Regions from separate parts of the Cobetia sp. MM1IDA2H-1 genome, predicted to be linked through region 3. Evidence: predicted binding sites of a transcription regulator. Region 3 holds the regulator's gene; each other region holds the start of a gene.
What was found. Region 3 encodes PhoB, which activates phosphate uptake and scavenging genes when phosphate is short. Its sites were predicted from a motif close to TGTCATANNNNTGTCANA; they were not measured.
Positions count from the first base shown of each region.

Region 1: the regulator PhoB is predicted to act here: its motif matches at 1,408-1,425, upstream of BOH68_RS01905 (CYTH domain-containing protein).
Region 2: the regulator PhoB is predicted to act here: its motif matches at 5,023-5,040, upstream of BOH68_RS16280 (GNAT family N-acyltransferase).

Region 1 covers NZ_CM133225.1:408,350-415,197, reverse strand. Annotated here, with positions in the region: gene BOH68_RS01915 (inorganic phosphate transporter) at 1-433, opposite strand, end outside; gene BOH68_RS01910 (TIGR00153 family protein) at 475-1,155, opposite strand; gene BOH68_RS01905 (CYTH domain-containing protein) at 1,637-2,644, shown strand; gene BOH68_RS01900 (ion transporter) at 2,823-3,869, shown strand; gene BOH68_RS01895 (5'-nucleotidase, lipoprotein e(P4) family) at 3,974-4,783, opposite strand; gene BOH68_RS01890 (L-threonylcarbamoyladenylate synthase) at 4,959-5,582, opposite strand; gene BOH68_RS01885 (PHP domain-containing protein) at 5,746-6,750, opposite strand.
Region 2 covers NZ_CM133225.1:3,883,225-3,890,072, reverse strand. Annotated here, with positions in the region: gene yaaA (peroxide stress protein YaaA) at 1-710, opposite strand, end outside; gene BOH68_RS16305 (DMT family transporter) at 819-1,271, opposite strand; gene BOH68_RS16300 (NADP(H)-dependent aldo-keto reductase) at 1,340-2,371, opposite strand; gene BOH68_RS16295 (tetratricopeptide repeat protein) at 2,686-3,171, shown strand; gene BOH68_RS16290 (3'-5' exonuclease) at 3,370-3,870, shown strand; gene BOH68_RS16285 (NAD(P)H-quinone oxidoreductase) at 3,965-4,933, opposite strand; gene BOH68_RS16280 (GNAT family N-acyltransferase) at 5,120-6,848, shown strand, end outside.
Region 3 covers NZ_CM133225.1:4,104,181-4,111,028, reverse strand. Annotated here, with positions in the region: gene pstA (phosphate ABC transporter permease PstA) at 1-671, shown strand, start outside; gene pstB (phosphate ABC transporter ATP-binding protein PstB) at 668-1,513, shown strand; gene phoU (phosphate signaling complex protein PhoU) at 1,770-2,495, shown strand; gene cysZ (sulfate transporter CysZ) at 2,682-3,410, shown strand; gene phoR (phosphate regulon sensor histidine kinase PhoR) at 3,516-4,811, opposite strand; gene phoB (phosphate regulon transcriptional regulator PhoB) at 4,819-5,508, opposite strand; gene ubiA (4-hydroxybenzoate octaprenyltransferase) at 5,736-6,617, opposite strand; gene BOH68_RS17275 (chorismate--pyruvate lyase family protein) at 6,648-6,848, opposite strand, start outside.

The DNA of each region.
Region 1 (6,848 bases), 480 kb from region 3:
TCTGACCGACCTTGGGCCACTCGACCGCATCCACGCCGAGACCCGCCGCCGCGAAGCCGACGATGGCACCGACGATGGAGTGGGTCGTGGAGACCGGCCAGCCCTTCATGGACGCGATCAGCAGCCAGATACCGGCGGCCAGCAGTGATGCCAGCATGCCGTAGACCAGGAACTGCGGATTCTGGATCAGCAGTGACGGGTCGATGATGCCCTTGCGGATGGTATCGGTGACTTCACCACCAGCCAGCCAGGCACCGAGGAATTCGAAGATCACGGCGATGACGATCGCCTGCTTGATGGTAATGGCCTTGGAACCAACCGAGGTACCCATGGCATTGGCGACATCGTTCGCGCCTACACCCCACGCCATGAAGAAACCGAATACGCAGGCAAGGATGACGAGCACATCGCCGTATTGAGCAATGATGGACATTAGGGAACTCTTGAGCAGATGGCAGGACGTCCTGACAGCGCTTAGCGCGCCATCAGGATCTGCAGTCGGGTACCGACCTTTTCAGCTTGATCGGCGACATCGCCGACCCAGTCGATAATCTTGTAGAGGAAGATCACGTCGACCGGTGGCAGAGCGGCTTCCAGCGAGAACAGGGTCTGGCGGATCGCGATCTGCTGTTCGTCGGACTGCTTCTCGAGCTCATGCAGCTCATTGATCAGCTTGTCGACCAGCTCGCTCATGTTGCGCCCGAAGCCGGACTCGACAAGATCTTCCAGCTCGCCCAGCGCACGGCGCGCCTGGCAGACCGATTCGACCGCAGTCTTCAGATACTCACGCATGGCGGGCACCAGCGCGGTGGGTATCTGCATGTGGCGACCCAGCATGATGCCGGCGATATCCTTGGTGACGTTCGCGATGGAATCCTGGACATGGATCAGCTCGAGAAGGTCGGAACGGGATACCGGCAGGAACAGCGAATTGGGCAGATTGAGACGCAGCTGCGTCTTCAGTTCGTCCGCTTCACGCTCCAGCTTGCTGATGGTCTGACGAATGCTGGCCGCCTGATCCCAATCACCCTGTTCGCAGGCGTCGAAGAAGGTCAGCAAGTGCTGGGCACAGTCGTCTGTCTTGATGATGTGGGTGTGCAGCGCCTTGAAAGGCGAGCGCCCGAACATCGAAGAGAAAGGGTTGGTCGTTACCATAGTGGCCGTCGGCGTTAAGGATTGACGCGCGGAGTGTAGCAAAGCCTTTGTGACGATCACATAACTTTCATCGTAACGACACGATACCGCCATGCTGTTGTACTTCACGCAACATCAGCGGCAGTCGGGGGGGAACTCGAAGGATTCCAGAGGAGAGATTGTCATGTAGCGACAGGACGCGGGGTCGCTGACTGATTACATTGTTCATAATATAACCAAGGAGTTGGCGGCAGGCAATTCATGTCACACAAATGTCACGATACTGTCATATCACTGTGATTCTGCTGACGGATCACCTGCCGTGGGAAGGCTGGCGACACGCTCTGCGCTTGCCTTGGCAAGGGACAGGCGCGAGCATGAAGCCGCCGGGGGCTGCCTGTCCCGGGATCTCGGACAGGCCGCCAGCGTCCTCGTATCGCTGTCATCATCCATGCCCGGCCATCTTCATTTTTCATCTTCTCGTACAGGGAGTGCCGTCGTCATGGCGCAGGAAATCGAACTCAAGCTGGCGCTGACCCACAGCGGCCTCGGACGCACGGCGATTCTGGAACGTCTTGCGGATATCGCGGAACTGGATGGCACCACGCCCCGTCGTCGCTGGCTGGCCAATACCTATTTCGACACGCCTGAGCATGCACTGGAACGCGCCAAGATGGCATTGCGCCTGCGCCGCAGTGGAGAGGATGCCGACAGTCCGGGCCCTTTGCGCCAGACCCTCAAGACCAGTGGCGAAAGCCATGGCGGCCTGCATTCGCGCGGCGAGTGGGAATGGGCGCTGCCCGACGGCCAGACAGGCCTCGATCTCGATGGCCTGCGCGGCCTTCCCCCTCTGCAGGCGCTTGAGGAAGGTGCGCGTGAGCACCTGCTCGGCGCCCTCGCCCCTACCTTCAGCACGGATTTCGAACGTCATGCCTGGCAGCTGGAACTGACGGTGACGCAGGATGGCCAGACGGCGGGTGTCGGCGTCGAGATGGCGCTGGATCTCGGCCACGTGAAGGCAGCAGGTCGGGAGACGCACATCCGCGAGATCGAACTGGAACTCACTGGCGGTGACGACCTGAGCGCCGAGCAGCGCGAAGGGGTGCTGTGGACGCTGGCGGAATCCCTGGCCAGCCGACTGGCCCTGCGCCCGGCAGATGCCAGCAAGGCACGCCGCGGTGCCGCACTCAGAGATGGCGAATGGCACGAGAAGACGCTGGATACCACCGACACGAATGCCCTGCTCGCCGCGGCCATCGATGCCCTGGATGCACATGCCGACCGCCAGCAGCAAGATGACATGCGCTGGCACGATCACGCCCTGGCCGCCTTCTCGGCCCTGGCCTCGCGCCTGGCCGCCAGTCAGCATCCCGGTCATGTCCATGCGGTGGCGCTGACGGAGGCGCTGAGCGAATCCCGTGAGCAGGGCACGCCAGACAGCTGGATGACAGCGGTCTTCGGTCAGCACAGCCTGTCGCTGCTGGCGGCATTGCGCAGCCGAGGCCAGTGAGGCAGCTCATTAAAAGCTCAGTGAGACAGCTCATCGAGAAAGCTCGTTGAGAAAGCTCATTGAGAGACCCCGGTGAAATCGCTCGCTGAGCGCCTGGCCATCGCGCCCTCACCTGCCCTGCCCCCACCATCGCGTCGCAGCCCGCCCCGGCGCTGCGACGCCAGTCAAGGAAGCCCGCATGCCTGAACGCCAAGGGCCGGCCAACGAATACGGCAGTACGTCACAATCCGCCACCGCCCCCCCTCGCTCCAGCGATTTCGAGCCGGCCAGCGGCAGGCTGCGTGCCCGGCTGTTCCACTGGATCTTCGAGTCCGACACCAAGGCGGCCAAGGCCTTCGATATCGCGCTGGTCGCGATGATTCTCGCCAGCGTCGCCGTGGTGATGCTCGATAGCGTGCCATCGCTGAATGCCCGCCATGGGGAGCTGTTCCGCATCCTGGAATGGACCTTCACCCTGCTGTTCACGCTGGAATACGCAGTACGCCTCTATTGCCTCAAACACCCCGGCACCTGGGCGAAGGGCTTCTACGGCGTGCTCGACCTGCTGTCGATCGCCCCGACCTGGCTCTCGCTGCTGATTCCGGGGGCGCAGGCACTGCTGGTGGTGCGCGTGCTGCGTGTGCTGCGGCTGTTCCGCGTGCTGCGCCTGATGGCCTTCGTCGGCGAAGGTCGCATGCTGGTCGAGGCTCTCGCGCGCAGTCGTCGCAAGATCCTGCTGTTCTTCATCACCGTACTCAGCATCATCACGGTGTTCGGCGCCCTGATCTATCTGATCGAACCCCCGGAAGCCGGCTTCACCTCCATCCCCAAGGCGCTCTACTGGGCGGTGGTGACACTGACCACGGTGGGCTACGGCGATATCGCCCCCATCACGCCCTTGGGCCAGTTCATCTCGGCGATGATGATGATACTGGGCTATTCGATTCTCGCCGTGCCCACCGGCGTGTTCTCGGCCGAGGTGCTCAACGGCCTGCGCATGCAGCAGACCAGCGATGAAGCCTGCCCCGGCTGTGGCCGTGAGGGCCATGATCGCAATGCCAAGTACTGCAAGTTCTGCGGCACCTGGCTGGATAAAGACACGCGTGACCCACGCGAGCCAGAGCCTGAACCAGAGCCTGAGCCTGAGACAGACCCGGAACCCGAACCTGAGCCCGACGCCGAGCCGCCAGCGAAGGAGGAAACCGCCTCCCCAGGCGACGACTCCCCCGACCGCGATCGCAGCTGACGAGGCCGAGTGTCACTCGGCACACGACAACGCCTCGGAAATGACAACGCCCCCGAGACCGCAAGGTCCGGGGGCGTTGTCATTCAGCCGGAAGCCGGCAAGGGCTAGCGGTCAGAGAAGGGCTTGTCCCAGGCGGTCAGCGTGGCCTCGCTCCAGCTGCCGTAGGAGGCATTCGGCAACATGATCCAATCCTTGCCGAAATGCTGCGCCTGCTCCGCGACGAGCGCCTTCTGCTGCTCGGGCGTCTTGTCGGAGAAGTCATCCGCGAAATCATGCAGGCTGTCGCCCAGCTGCATCACGATGTCGTGATCCTTCGCGATCGCCTGGCGACGCACTGACTTGCTCGGCCCCAGCAGGCGCACATGGGCGTCATCGACACCGGGCAGACCCAGGGCTTTCAGCGTGGCGACCGTGGCGTCCTTGTTCTCCTCGTAGCGATCCGACACGTAGTAGATCGCCACGCCACGCGATGCGGCAAGTTCGAGGAACTCCCTGGCACCCGGAATCAGGGTCGGCTTGCCCTCTCGCTCCCACGCCTTCCAGGTGTCCCAGCCCGTGAAGTCATGACAGGCCTTCAGATCACGCACCAGCAGCGCGGAGTTGTCGATCACGGTTTCATCAAGGTCGGTCATGATCGCGGCAGGTTTCTCGTCATCACGAGATGCCAGCAGTGTCTCCAGCTGACGTGTCGCCAGCGCATAGCTCTGACGCTGCAGGGCCGCGACTTCCGCCGATTGCTGCTGATAGCGCAGTGCCATGGCATATGCTGCCGGCGGACACTGCGCTGCCTCGGGTGTCTCGGCCGCCTGACTGACGGGAGCGACTCCCAGGCCCATGATTCCTGCCAGTGTCGCGACCCTGGTGGCTCTCGCCAGCAATGAGACACGCGCTTGAGATGAAGACGTGATCGGCATCGATGATCCTCTGTGCATGATAGGTATGTCGTTGAATTATCAAGACAGCCGAATATTAACACTCAGCGTTATTGAATTCCTGTTCAACGACCTCGCCTGCCATGTCACCATCCGCTTCTCGTCATCATGAGCAACGCGTCATGAGCATCTCGCCACGCGCGTCATGCGGCGTGCCTCACTCGACGAAGTTCGAGATGTCGCCTCGTCCTTCACGCACGATGACGGGCGGCAGGTCGCGCAGGTCCACCACGCTGGTGGCCTCCAGGCGGCAGGCCCCACCATCGATGATCAGATCCAGCGCATGCCCGAAGCGCTGGCGGATCTCTTCCGGGTCCGTCATCGGCAGCTCCTCGCCCGGCGGAATCAGCGTCACGCTCATCAGCGGCTCGTGATGTGCCTCCAGCAGGGCATGCGTGATGGCATGGTCCGGTACGCGCACGCCGATGGAGCGACGCTTGGGATGCAACAGCAGGCGTGGCACTTCGGTGGTCGCGTGGAGGATGAAGGTGAAGGCTCCGGGCGTGTGGCTCTTGAGCAGCCGGAAGACGGCATTGTCCACCTTGGCGTAGGTGCCGATTTCCGACAGATCCGAGCACATCAGGGTGAAGTTGTGCTTGTCATCGAGTTCACGCAGACGCTTGATGCGCTCGATGGCTTTCTTCTCGCCCAGGTGGCAACCCAGTGCATAGCCGGAATCGGTCGGGTAGGCGATCACGCCCCCCTGCCGAATGATGGCAACCGCTTGATCAATAAGACGTTTCTGCGGGTTTTCAGGGTGTATCTGGAAAAACTGTCCCATGCGGCGCTCCTTGCGTCAGCACAGTGCGCCGGACACTGGCGCACTGATCTCGGCGAACTCTCGACAAATTCTCGGCGAACTCTCGGCAAATTCTCGGCGAACTCTCGACAAGACCGGCCTGACACGACGCGACTCGTCAGCCAGGCCGGTCCGGCCATCTCTATCACATGGTGGCGGTGGCGGCCGCAAAAAAGGGTGCGAGGCGCGGATGACACCAGACGGGCGGCACCCTGGTGCGCGGTGGCGGACTCATGCTGCCGGGTGCCAGCGGCCCCCCCGGGAAGTGGAAATCACTGCCGACGGAAGCATAGAGGCCCAGTTCATCCAGCTGACGCGCCAGGTCACGCGCACGGTCGATGTTCTGGAAGCCGCTGACCAGCTCGGCGGCCTCACCGCCGGCAGAGATGAAGTCCCGCAGCAGCTCACCGCGCTTGGTGCGGGTGAGCTTGTAGCGCATCGGGTGCGCCATCACCGCGACACCGCCATCGGCACGTATCCATCCCACCGCCTCTTCCATCTCGGGCCAGTGTGCCTTGACGTCGCCCTTCTGGCCGGAGCCCAGGTGACGCTTGAAGGCATCCTGAAGATCACGGGCCAGCCCCGCCTCCACCAGCGCGCGCGCGAAGTCCGGCCGCGACAGGGGGCGGTCTCCCGACCCGCTGAGCGTGGCCTGCTCACGGGCACGCTGCATGGCATCACTCAGTCCCAGCTTCTCCATGCGCGCGGCGATCTCGTGACTGCGCCGCTCACGTGCATCATGTTGCTGCCTGAGGCCGGCGCTCAACGCGTCTCCGGCGCCCTCGGGCATCAGCGCCACCAGGTGGATGGTCTGATTGCGCCAGCGCACGGACAGCTCGCAGCCCGGCAGCAGGGTGACGCCATGGGCAATCGCCGCCTGCTGAGCCTCGAAGATGCCTTCCATGCTGTCGTGATCGGTCAGTGACATGCGCGAGACGCCGCGCCGCGCGACCAGCGCGACCAGCTCTGCCGGCGCCATGCCGCCATCGGAGGCGGTCGAGTGCATGTGCAGGTCGATGTCCGGCACCTCGATGTCCGTCTCGAAACGCTGGGGCAGCGCGCGGGGGACCGGACGGGCAGGCGGTGGCGATGATGGCTGGTGAGCGGGCGACTCGGATGTCGGCGGATGGTCGGACAGGACGTCGGACACGGGAAAACCTCTCGGGATGAACGTCCAGAGCCTCGAGTTGCCGATCATGCTGGCAAGCCCTCGGCAGGGACGTCAGGGGCAGTGTTGACTGCCGTATA
Region 2 (6,848 bases), 220 kb from region 3:
CCGGCCACATCGAAGTCCTTGAGGTCCTCGGCCGTCTCGATATCGTGCTTGAGCATCCAGGCGCTCATCAGGCCGCGTGCACGCTTGGCGTAGAAGCTGATGATCTTGGACTGACCGTTCTTCTCGTCCTTGAAGACCGGCGTCACGATACGGTGGCGGAATGCCTTGGCGTCGATGGCCTTGAAGTACTCGTTGGAGGCCAGATTGACCAGTATCGGCGTGCCACTGTCTTCGACGGCCTGCTCCAGTGCCGGCGTCAGCGTCTTGCGCCAGTAGGCGTAGAGGTCCTTGCCGGCCGGGTTGCTCAGGCGGGTGCCCATCTCCAGACGATACGGCTGGATGAGATCCAGCGGGCGCAGTAGCCCGTAGAGGCCGGAGAGAATGCGCAGCCTGTGTTGCGCGCGCTCGAATTCTTCCTCGCTGAACGTTTCTGCCGCCATGCCCTGATAGACATCTCCCTGAAAGGCCAGTACCGCCTGCTTGGCGTTGTCTGGCGTGAAGGGGGGCTGCCATTCCTGAAAGCGAGCGGCATTGAGGCCGGCCAGCTTGTCGGAAAGCTTCATGAGGCTTGCGATGTCCTGCGGTGATTGCTCGCGCAGGATATCGATCAGTGGTTGAGCCTGATCAAGAAAGTCGGGTTGGGTATGACGGGAGGTCACGGGGGCGCTGTCGAAATCCAGCGACTTGGCGGGCGAAATCACACTCAGCATGAAGACCTCCTGACAGGGGAAAGGTCTCAGTATATCAGGCAGACAACATGGCCCCGAGTCCGTCGGGACTATCGGGGCCATAGATTGCGATGCGTGACGCCAAAGGCATCAATAGCGTCGGATCAGGAAGACGCCAGCGAACAGCAACAGCACGCCCGCCACGCGCCCCAGCGAGAGATCATGCTGCGGGAAGGTTGCCCAACCGAAGTGATCCAGAACGACCGAAGCCGTCAGCTGGCCCGCCAGGAAGGTGGCCATCATGGTGGCCGCGCCCAGCTTGGGTACCAGGATCACGCTGGCTGCCACGAAGAAGGCCCCCAGCAGACCGCCGGTCCAGCTCCACCAGGGAGCCGCTTTCAGGGCACCAATACCCGGCATGGGCAATCGCATGGCCAGCACGATACCGATCAGGGCGATCGAGCCGATCACGAAGCTGACCATGGCGGCCATGAGCGAACTGTGGGTCTGCAGGGCCAGCGTGGAATTGACGCCGGCCTGGATCGGCATCATGGCACCGGCGGCCACGGCCATGAGAATCATGCTCAGTTCAGCGGGATTCATGGGGTTTCCTTGGAGACGAACAGGCCGGTCATCACGACCGGCCTGTCGGGTTGCGCGTCAGGGACAGATCAGGGGCAGGGGTTCGGCGCGGTGTTGTGGATCATCTCGATCTCGGCCAGCACCTCGTCGCTCAGTTCCACCTCGAGGCTTTTGATGTTGCTCTCCAGCTGCAGCATGGTGGTGGCACCGATGATGTTGCTGGTCAGGAACGGACGCGTGTTGACGAAGGCGAGTGCCATCTGCGCCGGGTTCAGGCCATGACGGCGTGCGATATCCACGTAGCAGGCGATGACGTGCTGGGCCGGCTCCGCGTTGTAGCGCTGGAAGCGCTCGAACAGGGTCAGACGCGCGCCTTCCGGACGGGCGCCATCCAGATACTTGCCGGACAGGGTGCCGAAGGCCAGCGGCGAATAGGCGAGCAGGCCCACATCTTCGCGGTGCGCGAACTCGGCCAGCCCGACCTCAAAGCTGCGGTTGACCAGATTGTAGGGATTCTGGACGCTGGCGACGCGCGGCAGATTCAGGCGCTCGGCCAGATTCAGGCACTGCATCACGCCCCAGGGCGTCTCGTTGGACAGACCCACGGCGCGAATCTTGCCCGCGGTGACCAGTTCGCCAAGGGCGGAGAGGCTTTCTTCCAGCGGCGTCATGTCCTCGTCTTCCACCGGCTGGTAACCCAGCTTGCCGAAGAAGTTGGTCTTGCGATCCGGCCAATGCAGCTGATAGAGGTCGATGTAATCGGTGCCCAGACGGCGCAGGTTGTCGTCACAGGCGGCGATGATCTGCTCGCGGGTCAGGCGTGAACCACCGCGGAGGTAGTCCATGCCCGGGCCGGTGACCTTGGTGGCGATCTTGACCTGGTCACGGTTGCCGCGTGCGGCCAGCCAGCTGCCGATGTACTGCTCGGTGCGGCCCTGGGTCTCGCCATTGGGCGGGACAGGGTACATCTCGGCGGTATCGATGAAGTCGATGCCGGCATCGAGCGCACGATCCAGCTGCTGGTGGGCATCGGCTTCGCTGTTCTGCTCACCAAAGGTCATGGTGCCAAGGCACAGCAGACTCACGTCAATGCCGGTGCGGCCTAGAGCTCTACGTTGCATGCAGGATTCCCCTGTCGGGTGGTTGGCAAAAGCGGGTAAGGCGAGCGTGCGTCGCCTGCGTGTGTCAGGGCAGGTACGGCGGCGGTTTCACTCGTGGGACGGCGCACATATTAGCAGCGTAACAAAAACCCACAAGGCGGGCTTGAGTCCCCCTGATTGCGCGAGTATGCTTGGCGCCCCGTTGTCAGGGGAGCAGCCTCGCGAGGCCGCCCGCATGGGCAAACTGACAGCGTTGGCAAGGAGAACAGCGTCGCAGGCTCAGGAAAGGGCCAGATACGGCGTCATCCCTCTTATCTGTTTCAAGGTTACTCGTCATGCCGCAGGCCTCAACCCTGATGACCGGACTGAAATACCGCCTGGCGGAGCGTCTGTTCCACGCCTCCTGGCTTTCCGGCTCTCAGCAGAAGCATCGTCTGACCATGCGTCTGTTCAATCACTGCGCCAAGGCCGGTCATACCGGTGCGCTGTCATTGTACGGCCACATGCTGTTCCAGCGCGGCAGTTCGGCGCAGGAAAAGGCCAAGGGTGCCCGTTTCGTCGTCAAGGCGGCACAGGCGGGTGACATCCATGCCCAGTACCAGGCAGGGTGCATCTACGAGCATGGCTGCGCGCAATACCAGAGTGACCCGGCCAAGGCCGTGACCTGGTATGCACGTGCGGCAGAGCGTCATCATGCGCTTGCCGCGCAGCGCCTGGCACGTGCCTATCGTGAAGGCTCGCTGGGGCTGGCGGTCTGCCCGCACAAGGCGGAGCACTGGGAAGCGCATGCACGCAGCGGTGACGAAGCCGCCCTCCACTGAGCCAATCCGACGGCTGCTGCCGTCGTCGATCGCCTCCTCTGACAGCGCCCTCCTCGTGAGGGCGCTGTCGTCTCCGTCTCTTCTGATGCCAACCGGATGAGCAGGACTCGCCAAACGGGGGGCAATTCCCGTAACCTGAAGACATTCAACCCCTTCTTGCCTGGTCCTTGGCTGCCTGAGATACCGTGGGAGACGCGTGTGACGCTGCCTATTCTGCTCGATATTGAAGCCTCCGGCTTTGGCCGCGGCAGCTACCCGATCGAGATCGGTCTGGCGCGTACCGATGGCAGCAGCTGTGCCTTCCTCATCCAGCCGCTGGAAGAGTGGGTGCACTGGGACCCCAAGGCTGAGCTGTTGCATGGCATTTCACGCGCCCGATTGGCACGTGAAGGCCGCCCGGTGCGGGAAGTGGCGCAGTGGATCAATGATGAGCTGAGCGAGACACGCATCGCGTACAGCGACAGCTGGGGCTACGACAATACCTGGTTGTCGTTGCTGTTCCATCATGCCGGCATGCTGCCGCACTTCCGGCTGGAAGCGCTGCGCCGGCTGCTGGATGAGGAGCAGCTGAATCGCTGGGCCGAGCTCAAGGAAGCCGTGATCGCCGAAGGCGGCATCCAGCGCCATCGCGCTGGAGATGATGCCCGTCTGCTGCAACTGACCTGGCAGAAGGCCCAGGCCATCGAGCGCAACGACTGAGCGTTCAGCCCGGCGAAAGATGACTGGCATGAAAGCCCCTGCAGAAGGCAGCCCATCGGGCTGCCTTCTTGCGTTCTGCCAGTCGACGACGGACTCAGGCCCCGCTTACCGCCAGCAGCACCTTGCCGGTGCTGGCGTTGTCCTGCACATAGGCATGTGCAGCCTCGGCGTCCTGGATCGGCCAGCTCTTGTCGATATGCGGACGTATCTCGCCTCGCGCCAGGCGTGGCCAGACGTGGACATAGAGTGCATCCAGCACCATGCCCTTGCCCTTGGGCGAGCGGGAACGCAGGGTCGAGCCGATCAACCGCTGGCGCTTCATCAGCATGCGCCCCAGATCCAGCTCGTCCATGCGTCCGCCCATCAGGCCGATCAATACCATGCGGCCATCCTGATTCAGGACCTGCTGATTGCCTGACAGGTAGCCGCCGCCGACCGGGTCGAGAATCATGTCAGCGCCGCCCCATTCGTTCACGGCATCGACGAAACTGCCATCGTGGCGATTCCAGCCGGCATCGGCCCCCAGCCGCAGGCAGGTGTCCAGCTTCTCCTGACTGCCGACGGTCACGAAGCAGGGATGGCCGAACAGGCCGCACAGCTGGATGGCAGTGGTGCCGATACCGCTGGCCCCGGCGTGCAGCAGGACGCGTTCCTTGTGCTTGAGGTTGCCCTCGATGAACAGGTTCAGCCAGGCGGTGGCGAACATCTCCGGCAGGGCGGCCGCCTCACGCAGGCCGTAGCCCTCCGGCACCGGCAGTACCTGCAGGGCATTGACCACCACCTCTTCGGCATAGCCTCCGCCTGCCAGCAGGGCGCAGACCGGGTCCCCCACCTGGAAGCGTTCCACGTGTCTGCCCACCTCGAGGATGGTGCCGCTGACCTCGAGACCGAGAATCTCGCTTTCCCCGGCCGGGGGCGGATACTGCCCGGCGCGCTGCATCAGATCCGCGCGATTGACGCCGGCCCAGGCCACCTGGATACGCACCTCGTCCGAGGCGATACCTGAAGGGGCCTCGGTTTCCTGCCAGACCAGCGCCTCGTTCTCGACGGCTATCGCATACATTCGCTATCTCCTTGGCTTGGCAATCGTGGCTGCCTTGCTGTGATCGCTCCGTCCTCAGACGGATGTCTGTCATCTCACTGTACGGGGACTGTGACGCACCTGTCATGAAGTGGCGCGATTCTGACGTGATATCAAGCCTCTGTTTCAGACTGCGAGTGACGCACCGCGTTGCGCAAAGGAGTGAGCATGATCGATACCGCCCGTGTCATCGCCGCCAAGTATCCCGCCTTTGCCAGGCGCCACCCTCTGATTCGTCGCCCGGCGCTGGCGCTGCTGCGGCGTCTGGTTCACGAGAGCGAGATCAATGCCTTCCTCGCCGAGCATGCCGGTCTGCGCGGTTTTGACTTCATCGACCGTGTGCTCGATCACTTCTCCTTCGCCTACTCCGTCTCCTCGCGGGAGCGCGAGAACATCCCTGCCTACGGGCGAGTGGTGATCGTCGCCAACCACCCGCTGGGCTCGCTGGATGGGCTCGCGTTGCTCAAGCTGGTCGGGGAGGTGCGGCGTGACGTGAAGATCGTCGCCAACGACATCCTGATGAAGGTCGAGCCGCTGGCGCCCTTGCTGCTGCCGCTGGACAACCTCAGTCGCCGTGGGTATCGCAGAAGCAGCACCCAGATCTGCGAGGCACTGATGAATGAAGAGGCCGTGATCATCTTCCCGGCCGGAGAGGTCTCGCGTGCAGGACCGACCGGGCCGCGTGACGGCAAGTGGCTGTCGGGTTTCCTGCATTTCGCGCGCAAGACCAACGCGCCGGTACTGCCGATTCACGTCAGTGGTCGCAACTCGACGCTCTTCTATACCCTGTCATCGATCAACCGTGGCCTCGGCACGCCGCTGCTGGCCCATGAGATGTTTCGCCAGCGCGAACGTCAGCTCAAGCTGCGCATCGGGGAACTGATTCCGCTGGCGCGTCTCGACAGTGATGCCCTGAGCACCAATGCCAAGACACGCCTGCTGCGCAAGCATCTCTATCGCATCGGACGCGGCAAGCGCGGGCTGTTCGTGACCGAGAAGGCCATCGGGCATCCGGAGGAGCGCCAGGCGCTGCGTGAGGAACTGACGTCGTGTGAGCTGCTGGGTGAGACCCGCGACGGCAAGAAGATCTACCTGTTCGATGCCTTTCCCGGTTCCAGCGTGATGCGCGAGATCGGTCGGCTGCGCGAATTGAGCTTCCGCCGTGTCGGCGAAGGGACGGGAGAGCGTCGTGACATCGACCGTTACGACGCGCATTACCGTCATCTGGTGCTGTGGGATGACGCCGATCTCGAGATCGCCGGGGCCTATCGCATCGGTGAGGTGGGCAAGATCATGGCGGCGCATGGCGAGAAGGGGCTCTACAGTCCGACCCTGTTCCGCTTCACGCCGGAGATGTTCGCGCATATGCAGGAGGGCCTGGAGCTGGGGCGCAGCTTCGTGCAGCCACGCTATTGGGGGCGCCGCAGTCTCGATTACCTGTGGCAGGGGCTGGGTGCCTATCTGCGCCGTCACCCCGAGATTCGCTGGCTGTTCGGCCCGGTTACGCTCTCCAACAGCTACCCGGAGGCTGCTCGGGCGTTGATCGTCAGCTATTACCGCCACTACTACGGGGATGAGGAGGGGCTGGCCCGTGCACGGGCACCGGTCGCGCAGAGTGCGCCGGGCAGTGCCGCCCATGAGGCAGAGCGTCTGTTCGATGGTCAGGATGCCGAGGGTGATTTCCGTCGCCTGCGCGCCCAGCTGGACGCGATGGGCGTGACGGTGCCGACCCTCTACAAGCAGTACGCCGAGGTCACCGAGCCCGGCGGCACTCGCTTCCTCGACTTCAGCGTCGATGCCGATTTCGGCTACTGCATCGATGGGCTGGTGATGGTCGATATCCGACGCATCACCGCCAGCAAGCGCAGCCGCTATCTCGGGGAGCCGGCCTGTCGCG
Region 3 (6,848 bases):
ACGAGGTCGCGCATCAGGGGCGTCTCACGCGACTGACCCGCATCGCGCTGCGCAATCTCGCCGGCGTACCTTCCATCGTCTATGGGGTCTTCGGGCTGGGGTTCTTCGTCTACGGGCTGGGGGCCGGCCTGGATGAACTGTTCTTTTCCGAGCGTCTGCCGACCCCCACCTTCGGCACCGGTGGATTGCTGTGGGCATCGCTGACGCTGGCGCTGCTGACGCTGCCGGTGGTGATCGTGGCCACGGAGGAGGGGCTGGCGCGGGTGCCGCATCGCCTGCGCGAAGGCGCGCTGGCACTGGGTGCCACGCGCTTCGAGACCCTCAGGCGCGTGGTGATACCCGCGGCATCTCCGGCCTTGATGACCGGGCTGATCCTGGCGGTGGCGCGTGCGGCAGGCGAGGTCGCGCCCTTGATGCTGGTCGGCGTGGTCAAGCTGGCACCGGACCTGCCGCTGGATGACAACTTCCCGTGGCTGCATCTGGATCGCAAGTTCATGCACCTCGGCCATCAGGTCTATGATCTGGCCTTCCAGAGCAGCGATGCCTTCAGCAGTCGCCCGCTGGTCTACGCGACCGCGCTGGTGCTGGTGGTCGTGATCCTGTGCCTCAATCTGAGTGCCATTCGCCTGCGTCACATGCTGGCACAACGTTACAAGGGAGCCACCGAATGAAGCGTGACTCTGCACGTGAGAGCGTCCAGTCGAGCTCGCAGCATCCCGAGGTCGTCAATCCGCAGGACACGTGCCTGGAAACCCGCCACCTGTGTCTCGATTATCAGGCGCAGGTGGGCAAGGAGCGTCACCGGCGGCGTGCGCTTGACGATATCAGCCTGCGCATCGCGCGCAAGCGCGTGACGGCTTTCATCGGTCCCTCGGGATGTGGCAAGTCGAGCCTGCTGCGCACCTTCAATCGCATGACTGATCTCGATGAGCAGTCACGCCTGAGCGGCAAGGTCTGGCTGGAAGGCGAGGACATCCATGCCCGGGGCGTGGATGTCCCCATGCTGCGCCGGCGCGTCGGCATGGTGTTCCAGACGCCCAACCCCTTTCCGATGTCGGTCTACGAGAACGTGGCCTTCGGGCTGCGGCTGGTCGGCGAGAATGACAAGCGCCATCTGGATGACAAGGTCGAATCCTGTCTGCGGGCCGCGGCGCTGTGGGAGGAAGTGAAGGACCGGCTGTTCGACAGCGCGCTGGGGCTTTCCGGTGGCCAGCAGCAGCGCCTGGTGATCGCGCGCACGCTGGCGGTGGAGCCGGAAGTCCTGCTGCTGGATGAGCCAGCCTCGGCGCTGGATCCGATCTCGACGCTCAAGATCGAGGAGCTGATCCGCTCGCTGCGCTCACGCCTGACGTTGGTCATCGTCACCCACAACATGCAGCAGGCAGCACGTGTCTCGGATGCCACGGCCTTTCTGCATGAAGGGCAGCTGGTGGAATATGCCCCGACCGATCAGCTGTTCACCAACCCGCGTCGTCGCCAGACCGAGGACTACATCACCGGCCGTTTCGGGTGAGATCACCGAAGCGGCACTGCAGGTGGCTGACACGTGTCTCGCGCGGGACGTTGGCGGATGGTCCATCGCGTCGTCGATATGTCAGCGCGGCGCAAGATTCGATTGGCGTCCCGGCGCTCGAGTGAAATATAACTGCAATCAAGAGGCGTCATGCTAGGAGGGAGCCGCCTGCGCCAGACCCTGCTGCAGCGCTTCTACATCAATGCCACATGTCAGAGACCGCCTGCCTCGGCGGATGACTTCCCGGGAGAGGGTAATGGATATCACCAGCGATTCGCACGGCAAGCACATATCCCAGCAGTTCAATCACGAGCTGGATGCGCTGAAGACACACCTGCTGGCCATGGGCGGTCTGGTGGAGAAGCAGCTGCAGGATGCCGTCACGGCCCTGCTGGAGGGTGACAGCGAGACGGCGACACGCGTGCGTGACAATGACAAGGCCGTCAACGACATGCAGCTGAAGATCGATGACGAGTGCACCCGCGTGCTGGCGCGCCGTCAGCCGGCGGCCTCCGATCTGCGTCTGGTGCTGGCCGTGATTCGCGCCACCTCGGACCTGGAGCGTATCGGCGATGAATCCAGCAAGATCGCGCGCAATGCCATCTCGCTGGTCGAGAACGGCCAGAGCCCGCGTGGCATGGTCGAGGTGCGTCACCTCAGTCAGCATGTGCGCAGCATGGTGCGTGACTCGCTGACCGCCTTCGCCCGCTTCGACACGGATCTGGCGCTCAAGGTCCTGCGTGAGGACGCCTCGGTGGACCTGGAATACCAGAGCGCGATGCGTTCGCTGATGACCTTCATGATGGAAGACGCGCGCCAGATCACCCCGGTGCTCAACGTGATGTGGATTCTGCGTGCGCTGGAGCGTATCGGGGATCACGCCGACAACCTCGCCGAGTACGTCATCTTCCTGGTCAAGGGCGTGGACGTGCGTCACACCGACACCCATGACCTCCAGCCGCAGGATCTCGACAAGCCCTGACGTGCAGGCCCCTCCCCCGGGGCCTGACGCCTGTCTGCCGATGACGCCCCGCCTCTGTCCCGCCGACGGAGTGCGGGGCGTCTGCCATTCGATGCGCCGACAGCTGCGTGGGACGGGTGGTAGTGCTAGGGTGTGGCTCCGGCCGCCCGAGGGCAGCCGCCTTTCACGAGATGACGAGGACGTCGCATGATTGATGCCGTATCGGCGCTGGTCCGCGGGACCCGCATGGTCTATACCCCCGGGCTACGCCGTTTCGTGTTCGTACCACTGGCGATCAACCTGGTGCTCTACAGTGCCACGCTGTGGCTGTTGTTCAGCCAGTTCGAGGGCTGGATCGACTACTGGATGCTCAAGGTGCCCAGCTGGCTGGAATGGCTGAGCTGGTTGATCTGGCCGGTGCTGGTGCTGAGTCTGTTGCTGGCGGTGTTCTTCACCTTCAGCCTGGTGACCAATCTGATCGCGGCGCCGTTCTACGGCATTCTGGCCGAGAAGGTCGAGCATCGACTGGATGGCACCCTGATCGAGGATGAGCGTGGCCTGGTGAAGATCGGGATCGACTCGCTGGGGCGCGAGATGGCCAAACTGGGTTACTTCATTCCCCGCATGATCGCGCTGTTCATTCTCGGCTTCATTCCGGGCCTGAATCTGCTCTCACCGCTGCTGTGGGGGCTGTTCTCGGCCTGGAGCATGGCGATCCAGTATCTGGACTATCCGATGGACAACCATCATGTCAGCTTCGGCGACATGAAGCAGCGTCTCAAGGCGCGCTGGTGGCCGTCACTGACCTTCGGTGGTGCCGTGTTCGTGCTGACGCTGGTGCCCTTGGCCAACCTGCTGTTCATTCCCGGGGCCGTGGCGGGTGCCGTCCTGATGTGGCAGAGCCACTACCGACAGCTGCCTGCCCCGCGCCGCTGAGCCAGGCTTTATCGCGAGCGTTGACGAACGCAGATACCACGACGCCCCGCCGTGACCTCATGCAGAGGGCGCGGCGGGGCGTTCGTGTCAGTGGGGCTGCAACCGTCAGGCAGTCGTCGTGCAGCGACGCTCCGCCGGGAAATGACAACGGAAGCGTGCGCCCTCGCCGGGCAGGCTGTCGATCTCCAGGCGGCCCTGATGGCGGATCAGCACATGCTTGACGATGGCCAGTCCCAGCCCGGTGCCACCAGTGGCGGTGCTGCGTCCCTTGTCGATGCGATAGAAGCGCTCCGTCAGGCGCGGTAGATGCACGGGATCAATGCCGTCACCGTCATCCTCCACCTCGACCATCACGCCCTCGGTGGTGCTCTGGCAGCGCAGCGTGATGTGGCAGTCTTCCGGCGTGTAACGCACCGCATTGAAGACCAGATTCGAGATCGCGCTTCTCAGCTCCTGCTCCTCACCCATCAGGGCCAGTCCGGGCTCGACCTCCACTGTGATGACATGTCGCTCCTTCGAGAGGCCTTCGGCATCTTCCCGGATACGCGTCAGCAGCTGCGCCATGTCGATGCGACGTCCTTCGCCCGACAGCTCGTCGGTCTCCAGGCGCGACAGGGTCAGCAGATCCTCGACGAGGTGCTGCATGCGGTCGGTCTGACTCTGCATCTGTCCCAGGCCACGCTGCCAGCGCGGGGGCAGGTCATCGGCATAGTCGGAATAGGTCTCGAGATAGCCGGCCAGTACCGTCAGCGGCGTGCGCAGCTCATGGGAGACATTGGCCACGAAATCGCGGCGCATTTCCTCGAGACGGTAGAGACGGGTGACATCGCGCACCATCACCAGGCGCTCGTTGTCACCGAACAGGGTGATGGAGATCTGCAGGGTCAGGTTGTCGGAGAGCGGCGATTGCAGGGTCAGCGGCTCACGATAGGCCAGCCGATTGAAGTAATCGATGAACACGGGGTCACGCAGATAGTTGGTGACGTGCTGGCCGCGGTCGTGACTGGCCTTGAGGCCGATCAACTGCTCGGCAGCGCTGTTCCACCACTCCATGTCGCCGTGATTGTCGAGCATCACCAGGCCATCGCGCATCGCTTCCGAGGATTCCTGGATGCGATTGAGGATGCTGCGCAGTCGCTCCTGTGCCTGACGCTGACCCTTTTGGTAGCGATACAGACGATCGAGCAGATCCCCCCAGACGCCATCGCCGGGCGGCGGCTCTTCATGGGGGTTGGTGATCAGCCAGGTGTAGAGGCTCTTGAGATGCTTGAGATGGACGAACAGGTACAGCGCCAGCCCCAGCGCCAGGCCCCAGCCCAGCAGGCCGAGCAGTCCGCCGACCAGCCCGAAGCCGCCCGCCAGATAGCCCAGCCGCCATAGCTCGTTCGTCCAGTAGCGCATCCGCGTCTCAGGCCTGGGCGCTGAAGCGATAACCGGTACCGCGGACAGTCTGGATCAAGTGCTGATGCCCCTCGCCCAGCGCCTTGCGCAGACGACGAATGTGCACGTCCACGGTGCGCTCCTCGACATAGACATTGCCGCCCCAGACCTGATCCAGCAGCTGGCTGCGGGTGTAGGCGCGCTCCTGATGGGTCATGAAGAACTGCAGCAGGCGGTATTCGGTGGGGCCGACCTCCAGGGAGTTGCCGTGTGCGGTCACGCGGTGGCTGGCGGGGTCGAGCATCAGACCCTCGACTTCCACCGACTCCTCGACGCCCTTGGGCGTGGTGCGGCGCAGCACGGCCTTGAGGCGTGCCACCAGCTCGCGTGGCGAGAAGGGCTTGGTGATGTAATCGTCCGCCCCGGCCTCGAGCCCCTGGATCTTGTTGTCTTCCTCGCCCTTGGCGGTGAGCAGGATGATCGGCAGCTCCGCCGTGGTCTCGTCACGCTTGAGGCGGCGCGCCAGTTCCAGCCCGCTGGTGCCGGGCATCATCCAGTCCAGCAACAGCAGATCGGGCTTTTCATCGACGACGATGGCGTGGGCGTCCTGGGCATTGTCGGCCTCCAGCACGCGGTAATCCGCCATTTCCAGGGCGACGGCGATCATCTCGCGTATCGAGGATTCGTCGTCGACAATCAGTACGGTCTTGGAGCTCATCGCTAGATCCCATGCAGCAGTCGGCGCACGCGCCAGAATGACAAGTCGATGACGATTACAACCTGCTTATATGACAGTGAGATGACAATCGCCAGCTTGGCAGTTTGCCGCCCGGCTTGCCAGCGAGTCCCTCAACTCTCTCAAGGCGTGAATGTCACGCCTCGCCGCACGAGGAAGATCGCTGGCAGACCGGATGAGGACGCGGGCCCGTTGGCCGGAAAGAGGGGTCAGGCAGCTGGCCAGGTCGCCAGCGCAATGCCCGCGAAGATCAGCAGGCCGGACCAGTGGTTGTTGAGAAATGCCTGGAAGCAGGGGCCACGCTCCCGCTCGCGAATCAGGCGTTGCTGCCAGACGAAGGTCACGGCCGCCGCGGCCAGCCCCAGCCAGTAGAAGATGCCCAGTGCCAGGTGCAGGCCGATGCCGATCAACACCGCCAGCATGCCCAGCTGCAGCAGACCGATCATCAACTTGTCGACGCGGCCGAACAGCACGGCGGTGGACTTGATGCCGACCTTGAGGTCGTCATTGCGATCGACCATCGCATAGGCGGTGTCGTAGGCCACCGTCCACATCAGGTTGGCCGCGAACAGCCACCAGCCATAGGTCGGCACCTCCTCAAGCGTCGCCGCGAAGGCCATCGGAATCGCCCAGCCGAAGGCGGCACCCAGCACCACCTGCGGCAGATGATGGAAGCGCTTCATGAACGGATAGCTGGCCGCCAGCAGCACGGCGATGATCGACAGCAGCACCGTGGTCAGGTTGGTGAAGCACACCAGCACGAAGGCGGCCGCGACCAGCACACCGAACAGGGTCAGCGCCTCGCGCTCCGTGATGCGTCCTGAGGTCAGCGGGCGATCCCGGGTGCGTTCGACATGCTTGTCCCAGTGGCGATCCGCGTAGTCGTTGATCACGCAGCCGGCGGCACGCATCAGATAGACGCCAGCCACGAAGATCAGCAGCGTATCGCGGTCCGGTAGCCCATCGGCCGCCAGCCACAGGGCCCAGAGGGTCGGCCACATCAGCAGCCAGGTGCCGATGGGGCGGTCCAGACGAGTCAGGGCGAGGTAATCGGCCAGTTTGGACGGGCGGGAAGCGGATGACGCTGACATCAGGACTCCTGATCGAACGGCAGTGGGGAATCAGAGTTCCAGAGCATGCTGGAACCGAGGGGTGAAACCTTCCTGGACCAGTACCCGGAAGCGACCGTGCGAGAACATCGAGCGGCGCATCCACAGGCTGGCGGTGCGTGCCAGCGGCTGCGTGCTGGCAAGCCTCAGTGGTGCCCGGCTGACATCGATGGCGCTGCGGGTCAGGTCGGGCTGGCGGAACAGCCAATGGCC